2 regions of the Paenibacillus sp. BIC5C1 genome follow, and region 2 is predicted to be linked to the other one. Evidence: riboswitches for the same ligand, from Rfam matches in the RefSeq annotation. Region 2 holds a riboswitch; the other holds the start of a gene.
What was found. A riboswitch is a leader RNA that binds a small molecule or an ion and turns the genes downstream of it on or off. The one in region 2 is predicted to bind glycine.
Positions count from the first base shown of each region.

Region 1 (11,908 bases), 2.0 Mb from region 2:
GTCATGCTGAAGCAATTGGAGGAAGGCGTTAGACGTGGCATCTTTACTCCTGCAGATTTCGATATGATTCGTGAGACGTTTGAGAACATTAACGGTCAACTCGAAACGTATCCGCACAATGCCGAGACATGGGGAGTGATTCACGGGGACATCACCCGCGGCAATCTGTTAGTGACGGAACAGGGGATATCCATGATTGATTTTTGTTTATACGGTTATGGCTACTATCTATTTGATGCCGGAGGTGCGGCTCTTATTTTCAATCGGGAGGAACGGGATGTCTTCTTATCGGGTTATAGTGAGAAGACAGGACCACTAACGAAGCGTGATATTCGTTTAATGGAAGGATTCATGCTGATCTTTACGTTCGGCTATTTTGCATTCCAGATGGAGAATGAATCCAGGTACGAATGGATGAAAGAGCGAATGCCTCTTATATGCAGCAAATTTTGCAAACCATATGTACAGAATGAGAGTATTTTCTATGAGTTATAATTTGTGATTTCTAGTGGGTGGGTAGCGCTATGAAGAACATTCGTGCAAAGAGAGTTGCATCGAAGGGGCAGTCTGGTGGCTGGAAGCATGCCGGATTGCTACTTAGCGGAGTGGGCATATCCAATCTGGGTGATTTCATATATATTGTGGCGATTAACCTGATGGTATTGAATATGACACAGTCTCCAGCGGCAGTCGCAGGGTTGTGGATTATCTCGCCGATTGCTTCGGTGTGCACTAAGTTTTGGTCAGGCAGCCTGATTGATCGTTATGATCAGCGACAGCTGATGATTGGTGCTGATATGCTACGGGCATTGTTGGTGGCGGCGCTCCCACTGATGTCCAGCCTATGGATGATGTATGCAGTGATGTTTTTGATCAGCATGTCTTCATCTATATTTGTCCCTTCCTCTCAGGTATACATTACCCGGTTGGTACCTGCTGAACGGCGCAAGCGCTTCAATTCCCTACAAGCCCTGATCAGCTCAGGGGCATTTATTACCGGCCCAGCAGTTGCAGGAGTGATGCTGATTTATCTATCTCCGGCGGCAGCCATTTATGCCAATGCGATTTCCTTTGCTGCTTCTGCGTTGATTCTAATGTTTCTTCCCAAACTGGGCATTGGAGAACAGAATATAGGGACGGGAAGCAGACTGACACCTCGGATGATTGCCCAGGATTGGAGAGCTGTACTGAGCTTCAGCCGAAAGTCGGGCTACGTGGTCGGTATATATGCCCTGTTCCAGATTATTCTGGTGGTCGGCATGTCGCTGGATGCTCAGGAAGTGGTGTTTATCCGTCAGGTGATGAACCTGCCTGAATCACAGTACGGAGCATTAATGAGTATCACCGGAATCGGTTATTTGGCAGGTTCCATGCTGGTTTGGATGTTCGCCAAACATTTGCCGATCCGTCACATGATGGGTGGCGGTGTACTTCTGGTCGCGCTGGGTTATTTTCTGTTCGCCCGTTCATTCTCGTTTGAGCTGGCGGCGGTTGCCTTTATTCTGCTCGGTCTGTGCTCCGCACTGGCGAATACGGGCCTGGTTACCTTTTATCAAAATAATATCCCTGTCGATCTGATGGGGCGAATGAGTAGTGTACTTGGACTTGTGTTAAGTGTGTTGCAAGTAGCTTCCATTTTGATTGCAGGGGTAATAGCAGAGCAGTTGTCGCTTCGTATGGTATATACAGTTGTTTCTGGGGTCATGCTGTTAGCTGCGTTGGGATTGTGGGTGACGAGCATGTTTCCTTCCCGAAGCAGGTATTACGATGAACCGGCGAAGCCCAAGGCGATGGTGGGGTGACAGGCAGAAATACGGCAATTCTAGTACAGAATAAAGGTTGCCTGAATACCCGAACCGTTCACTGGAACATAACATAAATAGTATTAAACACAGATATTGGCTAATAGAAAATGAAAAATGTATACGCTTTCGAGATGAAACGCATTAACACATTCATGTGATGAAAGTTTACAGTTTATTCGTTTATCTTGTGTATAAAATGGGAATAAGCAAATATTCGCAAAGAAATCGTTAAGTTTGTTGACACTGATCTTCCGGTCGATTAATCTTAATGAGAAAGTATTAAAAACTTCAATTATCGTTCTGGTACAAGATCAGAATGGTTCCATACAGCGAATGATAGCGAGCGGGAGAGACCTGAGCTTGTCGAGTAAAATGGCAGCTGTCGGGCACCGAAGGAGCAAGCTGCTACGCACCCGGCGCAGCGGTTAATCTCTCAGGTAAATGTACCATCGTTGGACGCAACTCTGGAGAGTGCGCGAACTGCGCCACCCAAGGGGTATATGGTCAAGCAGCACAGTGTGCAGGGTGACATCACCTGTGAATACAGGAATGCATCGATCCGCCGCGCTGCTTATCATGAAACTCTCAGGTATCGAGGACAGAGAGAGGGCCTAGAGCCTTCTTCTGTCCTTTTCTCATGTCATCATTCAGTAATAAAGGAACATTATGGGTGTACGTCTGGATGAAAATGACGATTATAAATGGAGGGTTTGCGATGCGTTTTAAAGACGTTTTTTCAATTATTGGTCCGTCCATGACAGGTCCATCAAGTTCACATACGGCTGGAGCGGCAAGATTGGGGCGAATTGCCCGTCAGTGGCTGGGATGCACGCCTGAACGCGCCCGATTAACTCTATACGGCTCGTTTGCTGATACGTATCAGGGGCATGGTACGGATCTTGCGTTGATTGGTGGCCTGCTTGATTATGTGACTGATGATCCACGTATACCGGATGCAGAACAATATGCAGAGGAAGCGGGTATGGAAGTAGAGTTTTTCACAAGCGGCCTGCCTGCTCCTCATCCCAATACGGTTAAGATTGAGCTGTGGCACGGAGACCGTGAATGCTCATTAATTGGTGCTTCCATCGGCGGGGGCAGTGTTTCCGTGCATGCATTGAATGATTTTCGTGTACAGATCAGCGGAGAGTTCCCCACACTTGTACTGCGACATTCGGACAAAGCAGGGGTTCTCGCTTCGGTAACCTCCACCATCAGTTCGTCCGGGGTGAACATCGGGTACATGCAAGTGGATCGGAAAGCCCGGGATGGTGAAGCACTGACAGCGATGGAGATGGATGGTGTGCCGAATCCTGAGATGTTGAACCGCCTACGGTCGCTGGATCATATGCTGGACATTCGCGTGATTGATTTGAAGAGAGGGGTCGAGCCTGATGCGGTTTAAACATCTACATGAACTAAATACCATCTGTACAGCAGAGTCCAAGACCATTGCCCAGCTGATGATCGAAGAGCAGGTTCAGGAGACGAATATCCCGGAAGCGGATGTTGTGCGGCAGATGTCGGATTACTACCAGGTGATGAAGGAAGCTGTACACAAAGGGCTGACAGAAGATACGACATCACGCAGCGGCTTGACTGGTGGAGATGGCAAAAAAATGGCTGAGTACATTCGTAAAGGTGAGACTTGTTCTGGAGATGCCTCTGCACTGGCCATGGCGTATGCCCTTTGTGTATCGGAAGTGAATGCCTCCATGGGTCGGATCGTTGCGACACCGACAGCCGGTTCCTGCGGCATCATTCCGGGTGTATTTATCAGCTCCCAGGAGCGTTTTGGCTGGAGTGACGAGCACCTGGTGAACGGTCTGTTCTGCGCGGGAGCGATCGGTTATGTCATTGCCAACAATTCATTTATCTCCGGTGCAGAGGGTGGCTGTCAGGCTGAAGTGGGTTCTGCTATCGGTATGGCCGCTGGAGCCATGGTGGAGCTGCGTGGAGGGACGCCGGAGCAAGTGGTTCATGCGGTTGGTCTCGCGTTAAAAAATACATTAGGCCTTATCTGCGATCCGGTCGCAGGCCTCGTGGAAATTCCGTGCATCGTCCGTAACGGACTGGGTGCGGTAACCGCTTTGGCTGCGGCCGATATGGCGCTTGCCGGGGTGCGTAGTGCCATTCCGTCTGACGAAGTCATTGATGTCATGCTGGAAGTGGGCAGTGCGATGCCAAGCAGGCACCGTGAAACGGCCCAAGGTGGGCTTGCTCAAACGCCGACAGGACGGAAAATGATGGAGAAGCTTGCCAAACCAAAGGCGAAGCGTGCTGAGCCTGAGGCTGAAGCCGAGACTCCTGCTGAAAATAAACCAGAAGCCAAGGCATAGTACCCATCAAAATGAACTGAATTTAACTCGTGGAGCCTGAATCATTAACGGTAATGATCTGCTCTCTCATGATATGAAAGCCGATATGAATTCTTCTTGGTGAAGAAGCGTATCGGCTTTTTGTTGTTCCAACAAAGAAAAATAAAAAGGTATTGACGTTTATATATCGTATTGATATATTACTTATTGTTATATATCGAAACGATATATATGACCGAGAATAAGTTATACAACTTAAGGAGATGGATAATATGAAAAGTGTTTTTCAAACGAGTATTCTGTTTTTGAAAAATGGAGCTACAGTGGTCGGGTTAATTACAGCCGTACTGTTCCAGGTTTTTTTTAATACCATTTGGCTTAGTGGATATGATCAGGTAAATGCACGGATGAATCAGCTTGCAGTAACTATCGTAAATGAAGATGGGGCTGCGGCGGAGCCTGTGGCAAAGTCTCTTGCAGAGGGCCTTAATTTCGCGATCAAACCCTCGGCAACTATGGAAGAAGCAAGGCGGATGTTGACGGACCGGGATGTATACATGATTATCGAGATTCCATCCGGTTTCATGCAGCAGGCGGGAGACTTGTCGAGCCCGGTGGCGGTGAAGTATGTGATGAATGAATCCAATGTAGCTACCGTAAAAAGTGTGATGCAGACCGTATCCGCACAAGTTACAGCGACGTTGAACCGTGAAGTACAGCAAAACAGCATTCGGGGAGTGCTGAATCAATCAGGTATGGCTGACGATCAGGCGAATGTTATGGCAGCGGGGTTATCTTCCCGGGTGGAGGCAGAAGTGGAACGGCTGAATCCAGTTCATAATTTTGCTTTTTCCATGGTACCGATGTTGATTGTGACGGCTACGTTTACAGGTGCAATGCTGCTTGGCATGAATCTGCAAAAGGTTTCTGGTGAACTCAGTAGCAGGGCAGGGAAATGGGAACGTTTCTGGGCACGAAATATCATCAATGTTGGTGCTGCATTTATCGTATCGCTCGTTGGAGCAGGAATGATGCATGTGATGGGTGTATCATCAGCAGACGGATGGTGGATGTTATGGTTATTTCAGTTGTTGATTACTTTATCTTTTCTATTCGTGGCGCAATTGAGCTTGCTGCTGCTTGGAAATGCTGGGGCATGGTTAAATAGTGCCTTGTTGCCTCTGCTGATGTTGTCATCAGGCGCAACCATTCCTCGCGATGTCATGCCTGATTTCTATCAACAGATCGGACATTATCTGCCGGCAACCTACGCGGTGGAGGGGATGATGAATCTGGTGCTTGGCGGCAACGGGATTAGTCGTGATGTTATGCTTCTGGTGGTGATTGGAGCGGCGACGTTGGTTCTGGGAGTGATATGCACGTGGATCAAACGTTCAGGTCCTGCACAATCCGGCATTCCTTTGGAGTCCAAGTCTGCACCGACACCTGTCGCTCTGACTGGGAACCTGCCATCACCTGATCGTGGATAACATGGATGATAATGATACACCCCCGTTTAACCAGATAAACTAATCCGTGAGCGGCTTATGATGTTGAACGTATAAGGGAGGATGTGATACGTTAAGAGGAATTGGAAAGGAGCGGTACACCGATGAACACGCAGCAGGTCATCCTCGGAATACTGCACAATCAGCCATGTTCCGGATATGAGATTAAGCAGTACTTTGAACAATACTTTTCATTTTTCTTCGATGCCAGCTTTGGCACCATATATCCTACACTTGCCAAGATGGAAAAGTCAGGGTTGTTAACCAAGGAATCCGTTAGACAAGAAGGGAAACCTGACAAAAATGTGTATACCTTAACAGCGGAAGGGTCTGCGGAGTTCAATACCTATTTGATGAGTCCCCTGGAAGCCGAGGTGTTCCGTTCTGATTTTCTGATGCGTCTGTATTTCGGAGAGCTGGCGGATGAAGATACTGTCACAGGCTGGGTACGGTCAGAGTTGAATCGTAAAGAATTGCTGTATGCTGAGCTGCAGCGCCAGATGAAGCAATTTGGCGAACAGATCTCACCTGCACAGCGTTTATGTATGCAAGTGGGGCTTGTGCAATACGAAGCTACCATCCGATTGCTCAAGGAGCAGTTAGCCTCGCCACAATAGTTTTCAATAGTATCCATCCATGTCTCAAATCAATTGACGATCCATCCATAACGCAGAAAAGCGCTTTACAGATCAATAACAGGTCTGTGAGCGCTTATTCGGCATTGCTTTCAGTACGTTGGAATTGCAAGGGTATAACAAAATTAAGAAGCTACGCGATATCTGTACTTAGTACAGCATATCCATATGCGGGCAGCTCAACGGCCAAGATTCCCTCTTCCTTGGCTGTGCGATAATTCTCGCCAAATAACTCCGTCCATTCTCCGGCGCCTGCCTCCAGCTCGACAATAGCAGTTTCTTCCGAACGATTGAACAGGATCAGAATGCGCTCTTTCTCATCCTGTCGTTCCATCACAAGCTGGCTTCCGCCTTCGCGGGCCTGCAGGAAGCGAATGCTGCCTTCTGCACGCAGGGCAGGGTGGGCATGGCGAAGTGCGATTAGCTTCTGATAAAAGGTGAACAGCTCGCGGTCCTGCTTCGTCTCGTCCCACTCCATACATTTCCGACAACCGGGATCATGATCCCCGTCCAGCCCAATCTCGTCTCCATAATAAATGCACGGAGTGCCCATATAAGTGAATTGGAACAGCGCGGCCAGTTTCATCTTCCGCTGGTCGCCCTCACATAAGGTGAGCAATCGTGGTGTATCGTGGCTGTCCAACAGATTAAACGCCACTTCGCTGGCTTGCAGCGCATAGCGGGACAGCTGTCGACCGATCGAGTTCGCGAACTGTTCGGCGTGCATGATATCTTTTACAAAAAAACGATTCACGGCTTCCGTAAATGGATAGTTCATCGAGGCATCGAACTGATCGCCTTGCAGCCAGGAGGAGGACTCATTCCATACCTCACCCAAGATATAGGCATCCGGATTCGCAGCCTTGACCACACGGCGGAAGTCACGCCAGAACGCATTATCCACTTCATCCGCGACATCCAGCCGCCAGCCGTCGGTACCCACTTCCTTGATCCAGTATTCGGCCACCTCCAGCAAATATGCCTTCACCTCAGGATTTTCCGTGTTTAGCTTCGGCATGTGGGCTTCGAATCCGAAGGTTTCATACGTAGGAACGCCATCCTTCACGTCCAGCGGAAATTCATGTACATGGAACCAGTCCTTGTATTTGGACTTCTCCCCGTTTTTTTGTACATCCACAAACGGCGCAAACGTCTTCCCGGAATGATTGAACACCGCATCCAATAGCACCCGGATTCCGCGCGCATGGCACAGCTCAACAAGCCGTTTGGCTGTATCTGCATCACCAAAATGCCGATCTACTCGCAGATAATCTTCGGTATCGTATTTGTGATTGGTTGTTGCCTCGAAGATCGGTGTAAAATAAATGGCGTTGATGCCCAACTCTTCAAGGTAATCCAGATGGTCGATGACGCCCTGGAGATCACCACCGAAAAAGTTAAATGGGGTCGGCTCACCACCCCACGCTTCCACATTTTCTGGATCAAGGTCAGGGTTGCCATTGGCGAATCGTTCAGGGAAGATCTGATAGAAAATCGCATCCTTCACCCATGCAGGCGGTGTAAATACAGCTCCGGGGTGGATATACGGGAACTGGAACATGTGACCAGGATCGTCTGGTTCATGCGTTTGGAAATCCGTTTCGGTCATCCAGATCTGTTCTGTGCCACTTTTTAGCAGGAAGGAGTACTTCAGACGGTGATACGGAGGCTTTACTTGCCCCTCATAATAATCAAACATGGAATCGGATGTATATTTGGTTAAAGGAACCAGTTCTTTGGTACGATCCCAGGCGTATTTGTCCCCAGTCAGGGCATGTACCTCGGTGAGATCATTCTTTTTGGCACGCAGACGAAGACGAATGGTATCCTTATCGTAGGCATAGGCCCAGTTCCGTTTCGGTTGATGAAAGATGGCTTCCAGCAGCATGTTGAATTTCCTCCCGTCGTATACACATGTATTATGTGAGCAAGTCGCAACATTCGATGCAGAATCATGCGAGGCGGATAATTAAGGTATAATTTAAAATAAAAGGACATCAATGATCGCGAGATCACCATTCGTACATTTTATATAAGTAAGATACTTCATTATGTTTCAAATATATAATTAACCCAAAGGGTGGAGAAAGGAAACGGATGCGGGCATGAAAACGAAACTGTTATACATTGAAGACGATACGGAAATTGCTACATGGGTTAGGGCCGACTTGGAGGAGCGCGGATATGAAGTGGTATGGCTGGGAAGTGGTGAAGGTGCGGCTGAAGCTGCCGGGGGCTGTTCGTTGGTTATTCTGGATGTCATGCTGCCGGGACTGGATGGATTTACGGTAGGACAACGACTCAAAAAGGAACATCCTGAAGTGCCCATTGTTATGCTTTCGGCCAGAACGTCCATTGACGACAAGCTGCACGGGCTTGATTTTGCCGATGATTATGTAACCAAGCCATTCCATCCCGATGAACTCGCCGCACGGATTGAAGTCCAGCTTCGGAAGGCAGGTACTGCAATCTCAGCTGATACGGTGGTGAAACTGGACCACTTGTCCATCTATGAGAAGGATCACCGGATTGTGAATGAGGAGACGGGGGAAGAGATTATTTTATCAGGCAAACAGTTTCATATCTTCGCCTACCTGCTCAGGCATATGGGCATGATTCGAACCAAGGAACAGATCTACGAAGCCGTTTGGAACGAGCCTTACCTGGACGGTGATAAGACATTAATGGTACATATTCGGCATCTGCGCGAGAAGCTGGAGCGTGACCCGGCGAACCCGACCATCATTCAAACCGTTCGTGGTGTCGGGTATCGTGTGAAGAAGCCATGAGCAAAAAGGCGATGATGCCCGATCCATCCAATAGAGACAGAGGAGTGAAACGGAGCTTTTCGGGTAAACGTAAAATGCGTTTTGGACGTACCTTGATGTCCCGGTATATTCTCCTGATCCTGGCGGCAGTTTTGTTTGTGCCAGTCGTTCTCCCGATTACATCCATCATCTATGTGGTGGTGGTGAACAATACGAATACGGGGAATACGGCACCTTATGGGGATGTCACAAAAATCAGCAACCTGTGGACGCGAGAATCCGAGAAGCTGGGTGGGGCGACCTCTGACGAAATTAATCAACGTATGGCACAGCTGCACCACAAATATCCCAAATCTTCGATGTACCGTGTGGACCAAAACGGTGAAACGGCATTTATTCTCGCTGGAGAGGACGTTGATGTATCGGAATCCACCGTGGATGGAACAAGGATGACGACATTGAAGTGGACGTTGAATCATCAGAGAACAGAGACCCAGATTCCAGCGATATGGAATTCAAACACTACCCTGGAATTTATGAAGGAAGCGTCTTATCGTGATCCGCTAACAGTGGTTTCTTTTGTAGGGGGAGATAGCGAAGACAAGGGACAAGGGTTTATGGTAATTGAGGTTCCAAGGTATCTTTTGCAAAAGCCGCAGAACAACTGGCCTATGGAACTCTTGTATTTGGGTGGATTGATGATGATTATCTTCCTTTTATTTATCATCATGTCTATCCTGTTCTTTGCGCGAATTCGCAAGCGGCTTATCCGGCTCCAGACGGCGATGATCACTCCGGGCAAGGAAGGAATCCCACTTCCAGTCGAAATCCGCAGATCGGACGAGATCGGACAGCTGGAGGAATCGTTTAATGAAATGGTGCATCAGTTAACAGACAGCCGCCACCGGGAGCGGGAGGAGGAACAGCTGCGCAAACGTCTAGTTGCGGGATTGTCACATGATCTCCGTACACCGCTGACGGTCATTCGCGGGCATATGCATTCCCTTCACAAAGAACCATTAAGCATGGCTGCGGATACCTCATTGCGTCGTATGGAAGCCAAGATGGATGACTTGAGCGGACTGATCGATAACATGTTATCGTACAACCTGCTCACCAGCGGGAAATATACATTGAAGCTGGAACAGAAGGACGTCCTGCGAATCGTTAGAGAAACAGCGGCGGCCTGGTATCCCGTATGGGAGAAAGAGCAGTTTGAGATCGATATCGATCTGCCGGAAGAACCGTTGATCTGGCAGGTGGATGAGCAGGGATTACGTCGTGTTCTCGATAACCTGTTTCAGAATGTCATCCGTCATGCAGTGAGTGGAAAATATATTGGCATATCAACAGAACAGATCCATGGGGAGACAGCTCTTGTTATTCATGATAGGGGCCCAGGATTGCAGGAAGATTCGGATACCAAAGGAACGGGTCTGGGGTTATCCATCGTGGATCTGCTGATTCGTGAGATGGGACTGCGGAAGAGGGTGCACAGCTCCGAGAATGGATTGCGGGTGTTTCTCTATAGCGGCGGGGAAGCTGGCAAACCGAGGCCCTAACCTTTTTTTAAACTAAACTTAAACTTCAGGCAGCTTCAGCTTTAACCTTGGAAGGTTACGATGATATCCGAGGTGATCAAACAGTGAGTGATAACATTATTCAAACCGCTAACTTATGGAAAACATACCGGGACCGTGCGGCGGTCCGTGAACTTGATCTGCATATTAAAAAGGGAGACATCTACGGCTTCCTTGGTCCCAACGGGGCTGGTAAAACAACAACCATTCGTATGCTCCTTGGCTTAATCAAGCCGACCAAAGGAGTCATCCGTATCTTCGACAAGGATATCCGCAAGGATCGCATGGACATTCTGCGACGTGTAGGGTCATTGGTTGAGTATCCTTCATACTATGGTCATCTGAACGCGGTGGAGAATCTGGAAACCTTGCGCCGGATATTAAATGTACCCAAATCGAGGATTGCCGAAGTGCTATCCATCGTGGATCTGACCCGGGATGCCAAACGTTCCGTAAAAGGTTACTCGCTTGGCATGAAACAGCGTCTGGGGATTGCAAGTGCCTTGTTGGGTCAGCCGGAGCTGCTGATTTTGGACGAGCCGACGAACGGTCTTGATCCAGCGGGCATCCAGGAGATTCGGGAATTAATCAAACGCATGCCCCTGGAACACGGCATTACCGTCCTAGTGTCCAGCCATTTGCTGAGTGAAGTGGAACAGATGGCGAGCCGGGTCGGCATTATCCGTGAGGGGAAAATGGTACTTCAGGATACAATCGCCAATCTGCATAGCCAGACGGGTAGCTCCATTCGATTGACGGTTTCCGAGCCCGAAGAGGCGATGAAGCTGGCAAGAGAGCAGGGACAGTTCGGTCAACGTGAAGGAGCCGCGCTCACGTTCCCGTACATGGATAATAGCGCCATTGCCTTGCTGGTCCGTCGATTGGTTGAGCAGGACCATGCGGTCTATCGTGTGGAAGAGCACCGTCAATCTCTGGAAGACTTGTTCATGCGGGTTATCGGCGAGGGGGCGGCGATATGACGGGCCGTGCGTTATCGTCTGACTGGCTCAAAATTCGTGGTAAAGGCATCTGGTTTCTCGTTTTTCTGGCACCCATTGGACTGACAGTAATGCAGGCTCTGAACTTCGGGCTTCGTTTGGGCTATCTGAAAGAACAGTATGGGGATCATTTGTGGGAGGGTTTGCTGGACAATGTGGTTGTTTTTGTACCACTTGCCTTGATGCTGGGGGCGACGATTCTCAGTTCGATGATCGCAAATGTTGAACATGAGCAGGGATCATGGAAGCAATTGCTGGCGATGCCAATCCCAAGACCTGCGGTGTACCTGGCCAAG
Region 1 covers NZ_CP135922.1:508,319-520,226, forward strand. Annotated here, with positions in the region: gene RS891_RS02450 (phosphotransferase enzyme family protein) at 1-495, shown strand, start outside; gene RS891_RS02455 (MFS transporter) at 525-1,802, shown strand; glycine riboswitch at 2,140-2,263, shown strand; glycine riboswitch at 2,268-2,409, shown strand; gene sdaAB (L-serine ammonia-lyase, iron-sulfur-dependent subunit beta) at 2,521-3,210, shown strand; gene sdaAA (L-serine ammonia-lyase, iron-sulfur-dependent, subunit alpha) at 3,200-4,144, shown strand; gene RS891_RS02470 (YhgE/Pip domain-containing protein) at 4,396-5,613, shown strand; gene RS891_RS02475 (PadR family transcriptional regulator) at 5,736-6,248, shown strand; gene RS891_RS02480 (alpha-glycosidase) at 6,400-8,154, opposite strand; gene RS891_RS02485 (response regulator transcription factor) at 8,372-9,055, shown strand; gene RS891_RS02490 (HAMP domain-containing sensor histidine kinase) at 9,052-10,596, shown strand; gene RS891_RS02495 (ABC transporter ATP-binding protein) at 10,680-11,594, shown strand; gene RS891_RS02500 (ABC transporter permease) at 11,591-11,908, shown strand, end outside.
Region 1: linked by a shared signal. The riboswitch ahead of sdaAB (L-serine ammonia-lyase, iron-sulfur-dependent subunit beta) and the one ahead of gcvT (glycine cleavage system aminomethyltransferase GcvT) in region 2 are both predicted to bind glycine.

Region 2 (11,908 bases):
GATGCATTCCTCAACGTTCAGCGGGAAGTACACGGTTGGCGGGTGATATCCAAAATCAAGCAATCGTTTGGCAACATCCAGCGTGCGTACACCATACTGCTTTAAGCCTCGGCCAGACATCACAAATTCATGTTTACACACGCCTGGATACGGAATTTCGTAGTAAGGTGCGAGACGGGCCATCATGTAGTTGGCGTTGAGCACCGCACATTCAGATACCCGGCGTAAGCCTTCAGGTCCATAAGTACGAATGTAGGCATAGGCACGGACCAAAATACCGAAGTTACCATAGTAAGCTTTGACCCGGCCAATGGATTGATCGCCTTCGCGATCCAATGCATATATGCCCTCATCATTTTTGATAACCATCGGTTTTGGCAGAAACGGAATCAAGCGGCTCTTTACGCCAACCGGGCCGGCACCAGGTCCACCCCCGCCGTGCGGAGTGCTCATTGTTTTATGCAAATTGAGATGCACAACATCGAAGCCCATATCTCCAGGCCGGGTGATGCCCATAATGGCATTGGAGTTGGCTCCATCGTAATACAGCAAGCCACCTGCCTGGTGCACAATGGAGGCAATCTCCTGAATGTCTTTCTCAAAAAGTCCAAGTGTGTTTGGATTAGTCAGCATCAGCGCTGCGGTATCCGAACCAACAGCTGCGCGAAGTGCATCCAGATCTACCAGACCATCTGCGCGGGAAGGAATCGTTACCGTTTCAAAACCTGCTACGGTTGCACTTGCCGGGTTGGTCCCGTGAGAAGAGTCCGGTACGATAACTTTCGTGCGCTGTTCACCACGACCTTCGTGGTAGGCACGGATCATCATGAGCCCGGTCCATTCGCCATGTGCACCAGCGGCCGGTTGCAGCGTAACGGCATCCATGCCGGTTAGTCCGGCAAGGTCATTTTGCAACGTGTAGAGCAGTTCAAGTGCACCTTGAATGCTGGATTCATGCTGATATGGATGAATTTTGGCGAACCCGTTGTAACGGGCGACATCCTCATTAATCTTCGGATTATATTTCATCGTGCAAGAGCCCAGCGGATAGAATCCGTTATCGACCCCGAAATTACGGCGGGACAGGGCAGTGTAGTGGCGAATGACGTCCACTTCAAAAACTTCGGGTAGTGCTGCTGCTTCCGACCGAAGCATTTCCCGGGGAATCAGGGAATCTACAGCTTGACGGGGAACGTCGCATTCAGGCAAGGAGTAAGCGACCCGACCCGGACTGCTGAGTTCAAAAATCAACGATTGCTCGGGTGCTTGAGAGGCGGCTTGAGCAGTAACTGTTGTGACAGTATCAGGTTGGCCAGATGTGGAGGTAGAGGTTACCGTTTCCGATTGTCCTTGTGCTGATGTCGTCGTTGTCTTTGTTGTTGTTGTTTCCTGAGTCACAGCGATCCCTCCAATACATGTGCGAATTCGTCGATCTCTTCCTTGCTGCGCCGTTCAGTAACCGCAATCAGCATATGTCCGGCGAGCTCAGGATAATCACGTCCAAGCTCATAACCACCAATGAAACCTGCATTGAGCAATTTCAGTTGCAGTGAATCCACATTTGTTCTTTCAGGTAGTTGAATAACAAACTCATTGAAAGTTGGTGCGGTAAACGTAAGAGAGACGCCTGGAATTGCGGTAAGCGTATTAAGGGCATAACGGCTCTTTTGCAAATTCAGATCAGCGACGTCGATCATGCCTTGTTTACCCATAATAGACATATAGACAGAGGCGCTCAGAGCGAGTAAAGCCTGATTGGAACAGATGTTGGACGTCGCCTTTTCACGGCGGATATGCTGTTCCCGTGCTTGCAGCGTGAGTACAAAACCACGCTTGCCGTTGCGGTCCGTTGTCTGGCCTACAATTCGGCCAGGAATCCGGCGCATATGAGCCTGGGATACAGCGAAGTATCCGCATGTTGGGCCGCCGAGTGAAGCGGCGATACCAAGGGGCTGTGCATCTCCAACAACGATGTCAGCACCCAGCTTGCCTGGGGCTTCCAGCAGACCCAGCGATAGCGGGTTGGCGCTGACCACGAGCAGGCTTTTGTGCGCATGCGCAAGGTCTGCGGCCTGTTTTACATTTTCCACGGCGCCGAAGAAGTTCGGGCTCTGGATCATGACGGCTGCAGTGTCATCGGACACAGCGGCTTGCAGGGCATCCCAGTCTGTTACTCCATTTTGATATCCAATCTCAACAATCTCCAGATTGAGGCCGTGAGCATAAGCTTGCAATACCTGACGGGATTCAGGGTGCACGGTACGTGACACAATCAGTTGTTTGCGGCGGGTAGCCGCTGCGGCCAAATTACCTGCTTCCGCAAATGCAGTTGCACCATCGTACATGCTGGCATTGGCTACAGCCATGCCTGTCAACTCACAGATGTAGGATTGAAACTCGAAAATCGCCTGCAATTCTCCTTGGCTGATCTCGGGTTGATAAGGTGTATAGGCTGTATAGAACTCGGAACGGGAGATGACATGATTAATGACGGAAGGAACGTGGTGATCATAAATGCCCGCACCCAGGAAACTGGCGTGTGTCTCGAAGTTGGCATTCGCTGCCGCTTGTTTCGACATGTGACGTGTCAGTGCATATTCATCGAGTTTGGAGGAAACAGGCAGTTCACCCTGATAGCGAATCTCCTGTGGAATGTCATGGAACAGATCCTCAATTGTTTCCACGCCGATGGTTGCCAACATGGCACTCTGATCCTGCTCGGTCATGGGGATGTAGCGATGCTTGCTCATGCTTGATCAGCTCCTTGAGTAGGTGTCTTTGGCGCACGTGTCCGTTTATGAAAAGGGGTCTTTACGACCTCGGCTTTTAGTTTCTTGCCACGAATCTCAATCTCCAGCGGGGTACCCAGTGCAGCATATTTGCTGTCGATCAAGGCCAGCCCCAGATTGCGTTTCAATGTAGGCGATTGGGTGCCTGTGGTCACTTCACCAATCTGCACGCCTTCGGCGTAAATCGGATAATGGGGGCGGGGAATGCCGCGCTCCAGTACTTCAATGCCGACCAGCTTACGGGCAGGCCCATCATTTTTTTGCTGCAACAAGGCTTCATGTCCGATAAACGGTCCTGCATTTAACTTCACAAACATGCCAACGCCAGCCTCCAGCGGCGAGATGGTTGCAGATAATTCCTGTCCATACAGGGGCAGCTTGGCTTCGAAGCGCAGCGTATCCCGGGCACCCAGTCCTGTCGGAACGAGTCCGTGACCTTCTCCCGCTTGCATTAATCCGTTCCATACTGCAGCAGCCTGATCCGCAGGAACGTAGAGCTCAAAGCCGTCTTCACCCGTATATCCGGTGCGGGATAACAGCAATGTAACGCCGCATACCTTCGCATTTGCCACAAAGCGGAAAGGCTCAATCGATGACACATCGGTGTCTGTCACCGTTCGGAGAATATCCACTGCCAGCGGACCTTGCAGAGCAAGCAGCGCCGTTTGATCCGAATCATTGGTCATCGTTACGCCTGGCGTCATGTGCTGTTGCAGCCATGCCCAGTCCTTGTCGATGTTGGAGGCGTTAACCACCAGCATATAATGCTGGTCTTTCAGTTTATAGATCAGCAGATCATCGACCACACCACCATCCGGATAACACATTAACGTGTATTGGGCCTGACCGGGAACGAGTGTTGTTACATCATTGGTGGTCATGTGCTGTAAAAAAGCTTCTGCGTGTTCACCTTGGACGGTGAATTCGCCCATGTGGGATACATCAAATAATCCGGCACGTTCTCGCACCGCTTCATGCTCTTTCTGAATTCCACTGAATTGTACCGGGAGCTCCCAGCCACCAAAATCAATACATCGTACCCCTTCATATTGCTGATAGAGTGGAAAGAGTGGGGTTCTAAGCAAATCGGACATCCAATCACCTCGTCATGGGCCGTCAATGGGCCGAGTGTATAACCATGGATCAATGAAACTGGCATCATATTTTATTATAAAAGTAAGGTAAGGACGCTATAGGCAGCGCCGCTCTATAACCTGTTTTCGTTTTTTGGGAAAAAGGAAAAGGACAGGCCAAAGAATCGGCATGCCAGAAGCACGCTGTATTCTTAGGCTCTGTCCTTGGTACCTGAGAGTTACCCCGCCGCATGATGCAGCAGGTTTCCCCTTGGGTGATCATAACGCCCACACACGGCGATTAGATGCTCTCCAGAGTTGCGTCCCGTAAAAGTCCTTTTGCCTGAGAGATTCACCTCCGCTTGTCGGTGGTTTACTCCTTCGGCGTTACCGCATGTACACCCTGATTCGGTGTCAAGGGTAATCTCTCCCTTTACATTCATCCGCGGGTATTGCATAGACCAATTAAACACATTTACTACTCTCATTAAAGCCTGAATCGTCTAGTGATGTCAAGAACGATATCATAGAAATCAATAAAAAATCCGAATGATATTTTTGGTTCGCTTCATAACGTTCGTCTATTTATAAAGAGTGCGCTTACTTTTCTAATATTCACCATTATATGTAGAGAGGGTCCATTTGAGTTACAGGCATATAAGGAAGAAAAATAAATAAATTGTGAGGTATCTTGACATTTGGATTGAAAATATCATACGCTATGTTCTGGGAAAAAGGTTAAGGTCAAAGAAACGCATGCACTCATTAATGAAAAGCGAGGCGGATATCGATGAGCGAATTGAAAAGTGATTTCCTGTACAGTGAAGAGCACGAATGGGTGCAAACCGTAGGGGAGGATACCGTACGTATTGGTATTACCGAGTTCGCGCAGCATCAGCTGGGTGACATTGTGTTTGTGGAATTGCCTGACCTTGAATCGGATGTAAAAGCGGAAGAGGGCATTGGAACGATTGAATCCGTCAAAACCGTTTCGGATTTGTTTTCTCCTGTCAGTGGAACGATTATTGCTGTGAATGACGCATTGCAGGATTCACCGGAGCTGGTTAACAACTCTCCATATGAGGAAGGCTGGATGATCGAGATTCGTGTTGAGGGCGACTTGACAGCAGCACTTTCCACATTGATGAACGCGGATGCGTATCGTAAACATACGGAATAATATTAAAGCTGCAAATTTCGGCTAGATACGAAGTTTCAGCTTAATGTAAACGTCCGTTTTACTTGATAAAAATGAATTAATTGATTATAGACCCGAATGGTGATAGTACTCATTCGGAGATACTTAGGCGCAATTGCCTCATCTGAATCAGGATGAGGCAATTGCGCTTTTTTTTCGTTGTTACTCGCCGAATTAGATGAAATAAATATCAATCTAACATGTTAATCATCATTTCTAAATGAGGTAGAACCGGCTTGACAAAATAGAATAAATTTACATTTGCATTTGTCATTAAAATGGGGCAATTCGTGGGTATGATACATGAAAGGGAATAACAGGTTTCGTTCCATATACAGGTTTAAATATGGAACAATCCTTTAAATTTAAATCTTGTCATCAACGTTCATGACGGAAGTAGGTTTTCATTTCGTTGTAGAAGATACCGTTTTCATTTACGATATGGTTGTAAATTAAGATTTATTGCAGATTTGTACCTTCGTTCGTCTGGATCATCGTTGTCAAAATTCAGTGGAATCAAGGTTTAATATGTTGAGGAGGTTTTCAGTATGAGTTCAGTGGACGCAAAGTCCGAAAAAAGCGGAGGAATACGGGTCGGCGTTCAGAAGTTTGGACGTTTCCTAAGTGGTATGGTTATGCCGAACATGGGTGCATTTATCGCCTGGGGTTTAATTACGGCATTGTTCATTCCAAAAGGATGGTTCCCTAACGCAGATTTTGCATTATTGGTTGATCCAATGATCAAATATTTGCTGCCTTTGCTTATCGGTTACACCGGCGGTACCATGGTACACGGCCAACGTGGTGGTGTAGTCGGTGCGATCATGACCATCGGGGTTATTGTCGGCAGTGACATTCCAATGTTTCTTGGCGCCATGATAGCCGGGCCGTTGGGAGCCTGGGTCATTAAGAAATTTGACAAGGCTGTCGATGGCAAAATCAAATCAGGGTTTGAGATGCTGGTTAACAACTTCTCCGCTGGAATTATTGGTGGGATTTTGGCCCTTCTGGCCCTTAAAGGCATCGGGCCTTTCGTTGAAGCGATTAGCAAGGTGTTATCAGCTGGGGTAGAAGCTTTGATGAATGCTGGTCTTCTTCCCCTGGTCAACCTGATCATTGAGCCAGGAAAAGTATTATTCCTGAACAATGCGATCAACCACGGGATTCTGACACCAATTGGTACGGATCAAGCAAGAGAACTGGGCCAATCTGTATTATTCATGCTTGAATCCAATCCAGGACCTGGACTCGGCATTTTGCTGGCATACTGCTTCTTCGGTCGCGGATCAGCCAAATCTTCCGCTCCAGGTGCTGTAATCATCCATTTCTTTGGCGGGATTCACGAGATTTATTTCCCTTACATTCTGATGAGACCGATACTGATTCTGGCTGCGATGGCTGGTGGGGTAGCAGGTACATTGACCTTCATGCTGACTGGAGCTGGTTTGGTATCCGCACCGTCACCGGGAAGTATCATTGCCTACTCATTGTTAACACCTAAGGGTGGATACCTTGGCATGTTTGCAGGGGTAGCCGTAGCTGCGATCATCTCGTTCCTCGTAGCATCTGTGCTGCTCAAAACAGGTAAAAAGAAGGACGACGAAGATCTGGACAGTGCTTCCAACCGCATGAAAGATATGAAAAATCAGGGCAAAACGGGCAACCTCACCGTTGATAAAGACAATCGTGAAGCTGACCGTGCAGCCGATATTGCTTCTTCGGCAGTGAAAACGGATATCAATAAAATTGTATTCTCCTGTGATGCAGGTATGGGTTCGAGTGCCATGGGTGCCTCGATTCTGCGGAAGAAAATGAAGGCAGCCGGTGTGGATGTCGCTGTAACCAACACGGCGATCAGTGAGATTCCACAAGATGCCGACATCGTCATCACACAGAAAACATTGACAGACCGGGCCAAATCCGTGGCTCCTAATGCAGAGCATATTTCCATCGATAACTTCCTGAAGAGTCCTGAATATGAGGCACTGGTGGAGCGCCTCAAATCCGACTCCTGATGAGTAATATTACAAGGAGACAGCGTGAGATCGTGGAGTTCCTGCTGGAGCATCCTCATGAGGTAACTGCTGGCGATATAGCTGTTGCGGTCAAAGTAAGCACTCGTACCGTACATCGAGAGTTGCAGATGATTGAACAATGGCTTGAGCCCCTTGGCATGAGATTGGAAAAAAAATCAGGAACCGGGGTTCGAATTGATCCCGGTTCCGATGATTTGGCCGTATTGCGTCAACAACTTGAGCTTAACGAATATGTGGAGTTTACGCCCGAAGAGCGTAAACTCTTCATGCTTTGTATTTTGCTGAATGAATCCGAGCCTGTGAAGCTGCTTGCGTTAGCCTCAGATCTGAAGGTTACCGTGTCTACGGCAAGCAATGATCTGGACGATCTGGAGCCACGCATTCATCTGGCAGGATTGAAGTTGGTTCGCAGGCGCGGATATGGGGTCAAGATCAACGGAAGCGAGCTGGCTCATCGCATGGCTATTTCCGCGCTCGCTCTTGAATATCTGGATGAATCCGATTTGTTCGGTAGACAAGCGGACCAAGGAGTTTCCAAAGTAAGCAGCAAGCTTCTGGAAATGATAGGGCATGAGGATGTACTTACGATCGAAAATGCATTATGGCAGCCGGATATTGAGTGGTTGGAAAATATACCGGAGCGTCAATACATGAAGCTGCTGATTCAATTATCTGTAGCCGTTGTGCGGATTCGCAAAGGCTTTGGCATAGGTCGGTGCACTCAACAGGACAAAAAAGACGTTGGAATGCCTTTGCAAGACGAGCGGAAAGTACCGGAATATTTAGCCTCCCGTTTGTGCGGTGTTCTATCTGCCCAGCTTGGACTGGAGTTTGTGAGCGAGGAGCAGGCTTATTTTCACAGGCTGCTGATTGAAATCGAGCACTCGATTCATTCCTCGCGTCTGCTGCCCGTAGACGATCTGGTCTTACTTGACATGGTTCGTTCCCTCACAGATCGGATGCAGCAGAAAACTCATTATTCGTTCCATGAGGATCGTCTGCTCCGTGAAGGTCTGATTGCCCATATGGAGCCAGTACTGGAACGAATGGATGAGCGGCAGCTCATCCGTAATCCGCTGCTTCAACAGATCCGCAAGGATTATGAATCACTCTTTGAGGATGTAAAGCAAGCAGTTCGAGAGGCTTGGCCCAATACGGATGTTCCGGATGAGGAGATCGGATTTTTGGTGATGCACTTCGGTGCTTCCATTGAACGACTGCGGGTGCTGAAACGTGAAATCAGGGCTGTCGTCGTCTGTACGAGTGGGATCGGATCTTCACGGATGTTATCGAGCCGTCTGTCCAAGGAAATTCCCGAGATTCGGATTGTGGACAGTGTGTCCTGGTATGAAGCCGCACGTATACCGAAGGCGGAATATGATCTGGTTCTCTCTACTGTGGATCTGCCAATGGATAAACATCAATACTACAAGGTGAGCCCACTGCTGACGGCAGAAGAAAGCGAACGTTTAAGGCACTTCATCAGGACAACCACGCTTCAGCGGGAACATAGTCCCCCAACTGAGGCAGATTCAAGGACAACAGGACGAATTTCCGATCCGGTTGGACTGGAAGCTACCCTGATTGAAATCGTACAGATTATCGGCAAGTTTCAGGTGTTCCCGCTGGATAATCGGGAGATCGGATTTTTGGAAACGGCCTATGCGATGTGCAGTGTTTTACATCAATCGGGTGTGTTAAATAATCCTAAAGAGATTGCCAGGCTGCTGGAGGAGCGTGAAGCGGTTGGAAGTCAGAAAATTCCCGGGACTTCCCTCGCTCTGTTTCATACACGCAGTGATGGCATTCACAGTCCTTCAATCACGTTGTTCCAGTTGACAGAGCCGCTTCTGCGTACGCCGGAAGACCCGACAGGTGTCAGCCATGTGCTCTTGATGCTAGGACCTAGACAGTTATCGAAGGAAAGTTTGGAGGTACTGAGTGAGATCAGTGCACTATTGTTGCAAGAAGAAATGATCACATTACTTGAAAAAGGCAACCGGGATGATCTTATTCATTACTTGTCCCAAGAACTTGCGGGATTTTACCGCAGTAAAACCGAAATTGGAGGTATTTAAACATGAGTGTGTTAACTAAAGATAAAGTCATCATGAATGCAACGGCTCAGGACAAATACGAAGCGATTCGTATGGCAGGTCAAATTTTGAAAGACGCGGGACATATCACTGCTGAATACATTGACAAAATGCTGGAGCGTGAAGAGATTGTTTCCACGTATGTCGGCAACGGACTTGCGATTCCACACGGCACGAAGGAATCCAAATCATTCATTTTGTCCACAGGTATATCGGTCATTCAGTTCCCGCAAGGTGTTGATTTTGGCGAAGAGAAGGCGTATATGGTCATTGGTATCGCTGCTCAGGGCGGAGAACATATGGAGATCCTCACCAGCATCGCAGTCATCTGCGCCGAGGAAGAGAACATGGAAGCTTTGCGTCATGCTCAAACCGCTGAAGAAGTCATCACTATTTTGGAAAGTGAAATGGAACTATGAAGGCCCTTCACTTTGGAGCAGGTAATATTGGACGTGGCTTTATCGGTTTGATTTTGTCCCGTGCAGGCTACAATGTCGTTTTCTCGGACGTTAACCAGGAGCTGGTTAAGGCTCTGGAGCAGCGTGGAGAATACAAGGTTGAACTGGCTAACGAGGCCAAGGACCTGGAGACAGTTACCGGTGTGAGTGCAATCGATGGAACCAATCTGGATACTGTTGCTCAGAACGTTGCAGAAGCTGAACTGATCACAACCGCAGTGGGTGTGAACATTCTGAAACATATTGCTCCGGGTATTGCCAAAGGACTTACATCCAGACTTGGAACAGGTGATGTCTTCCAGCCCCTTCACATTATTGCTTGTGAAAATGCAATTGGTGCCAGCACTCAGTTAAAAGAACATGTATATGGTCTGCTTGATGAACGTACTCGCCTGCTTGCGGATCAGTATGTGTATTTCCCGGACTCTGCCGTGGATCGGATTGTGCCGATTCAGCATCATGAAGATCCATTGCATGTACAGGTAGAGCCTTTCTATGAATGGGTTGTGGACCGTTCACAGATGGCTCCTGCGTTCAAACCGGTTGAGGGTGTAATGTATGTTGATGATCTGGAGCCTTATATCGAACGGAAGCTGTTTACCGTAAATACCGGACACTGTATTGCCGCTTATATTGGATATGTGAACGGGTTTGATACAATTCAGAAGGCTATTGCTGATGAAAAAGTCAAATCCATCGTATATGGTGCCTTGCAGGAAACCGGAGCAGTTCTGGTGAAGCGTTTTGGATTCAATGCCGACGATCATCAGTTGTACATTGCCAAAATATTGGAACGGTTCGTTAACCCACATCTGACAGATGAGGTAACTCGTGTAGGACGTTCTCCACTGCGGAAACTATCCCCGAATGACCGTCTGGTTCGCCCGGCTCTCCAGGCTTACGAGTACGGAACGGAGACAACACATTTGGCAATGGGTATGGCCGCTGCCTGCAAGTTTGACATTTCCGAAGACCCGGAAGCCGTAGAACTCCAGACTACGATCAAGCAAAAAGGAATTGAAGCAGCACTCAGCCAGTATACGTCCATGGATGAGAGTCATCCTGTATTGAAGCAGGCTGTAGCGCATTATCAACAAATGCAGAAGTAACGGTCTGTATTTCAATACAAAATCATATCGATAGAAGAAGAGCCTCACAGGGTTAACTGTGGGGCTCTTTATTTTGATCTGTCTTCTTTTTATACGTATCCAGACACGCCTCACAGATGCAAGACTTCCTTCGCTGTTCTGCCGGAATGGGGTCAAATACCCCTTCTGGGAACACAGCCCGGTTACACCAGCATTCTGAATGAGGACGGCCAGCGGCATAGGAGCAGCCATTGGGCTCCCCGCACAAAGGACATATGAGAACTTCTGGAGTGACTTTCTTTGTATCCTGCTCAACAGACATATGAGTCTTCCTTCCCCAATGAATTTCTAACCACGAACGATCGATAAGGTTTATTAAAGTATAGCAACTCAACCTATTATATCAATCCTGTGGTTATTCTTCAGGGGGCAATTCAATCTTCAGTCCTTCCACATGCTTGCGATTCATCAGTTTGCGTTTTTTGCGGTTCTCTTTGGTCTCCAGCACAATGTCGAGATCATAGTCACCCGGATACAGTTCATCTGCGGAGATGTGCAGAGTTAGACGCTTCTTGTGAATTTTGACTTTGCGTCCACGCAGCATGACTCCGATATTTCCGCGACTGTCCTCCACATCACATACGATGCCTGATTGGTTCAGATAAGCTGCATAGACGCGATCCCCTTTTCGGAATACTTTGGCAGGGGTGGTGGGTTCTACTGATTCAGACCGATCAGCAGAGTGCTTTCTTGTTCCGGTTTGTACGGACGGGCTGACAGGTTTCATCTTGTTCTTTGTTTTATTCAAGTGTTCATGTTCCGCCGTGCTGTTTATTTGCGTTGACGACGAATTTACGTTAGGCACGGATGGAGTGAAGCTGGAAGAGACACTTTGCGGGACACCCTGATCTGAAATGAGTTTGGAGCGCTCAATAATACGCTGTGGCATACCCAATTTCAGTGCGATGGAATAGGCATAACTATCCCCGGCTTCTCCGATCCGCAATCGATAAAGAGGTTGAAGAGAGACCGTATCGAATTCCATTCGGGCATTCTCAAATCCAGGCGTACCTGCTGCAAAATGTTTGATTTCCCCAAAATGGGTTGTGGCGATAACGGTAGCTCCGCGGCTGTGCAGCTCCTCCAGCATGGCGATGGAGAGCCCCACTC
Region 2 covers NZ_CP135922.1:5,541,054-5,552,961, reverse strand. Annotated here, with positions in the region: gene gcvPB (aminomethyl-transferring glycine dehydrogenase subunit GcvPB) at 1-1,398, opposite strand, end outside; gene gcvPA (aminomethyl-transferring glycine dehydrogenase subunit GcvPA) at 1,395-2,750, opposite strand; gene gcvT (glycine cleavage system aminomethyltransferase GcvT) at 2,747-3,883, opposite strand; glycine riboswitch at 4,080-4,180, opposite strand; glycine riboswitch at 4,184-4,305, opposite strand; gene gcvH (glycine cleavage system protein GcvH) at 4,653-5,042, shown strand; gene RS891_RS24825 (PTS mannitol transporter subunit IIBC) at 5,609-7,075, shown strand; gene RS891_RS24820 (BglG family transcription antiterminator) at 7,075-9,174, shown strand; gene RS891_RS24815 (PTS mannitol transporter subunit IIA) at 9,177-9,611, shown strand; gene RS891_RS24810 (mannitol-1-phosphate 5-dehydrogenase) at 9,608-10,759, shown strand; gene RS891_RS24805 (cysteine-rich CWC family protein) at 10,812-11,060, opposite strand; gene RS891_RS24800 (endonuclease MutS2) at 11,154-11,908, opposite strand, start outside.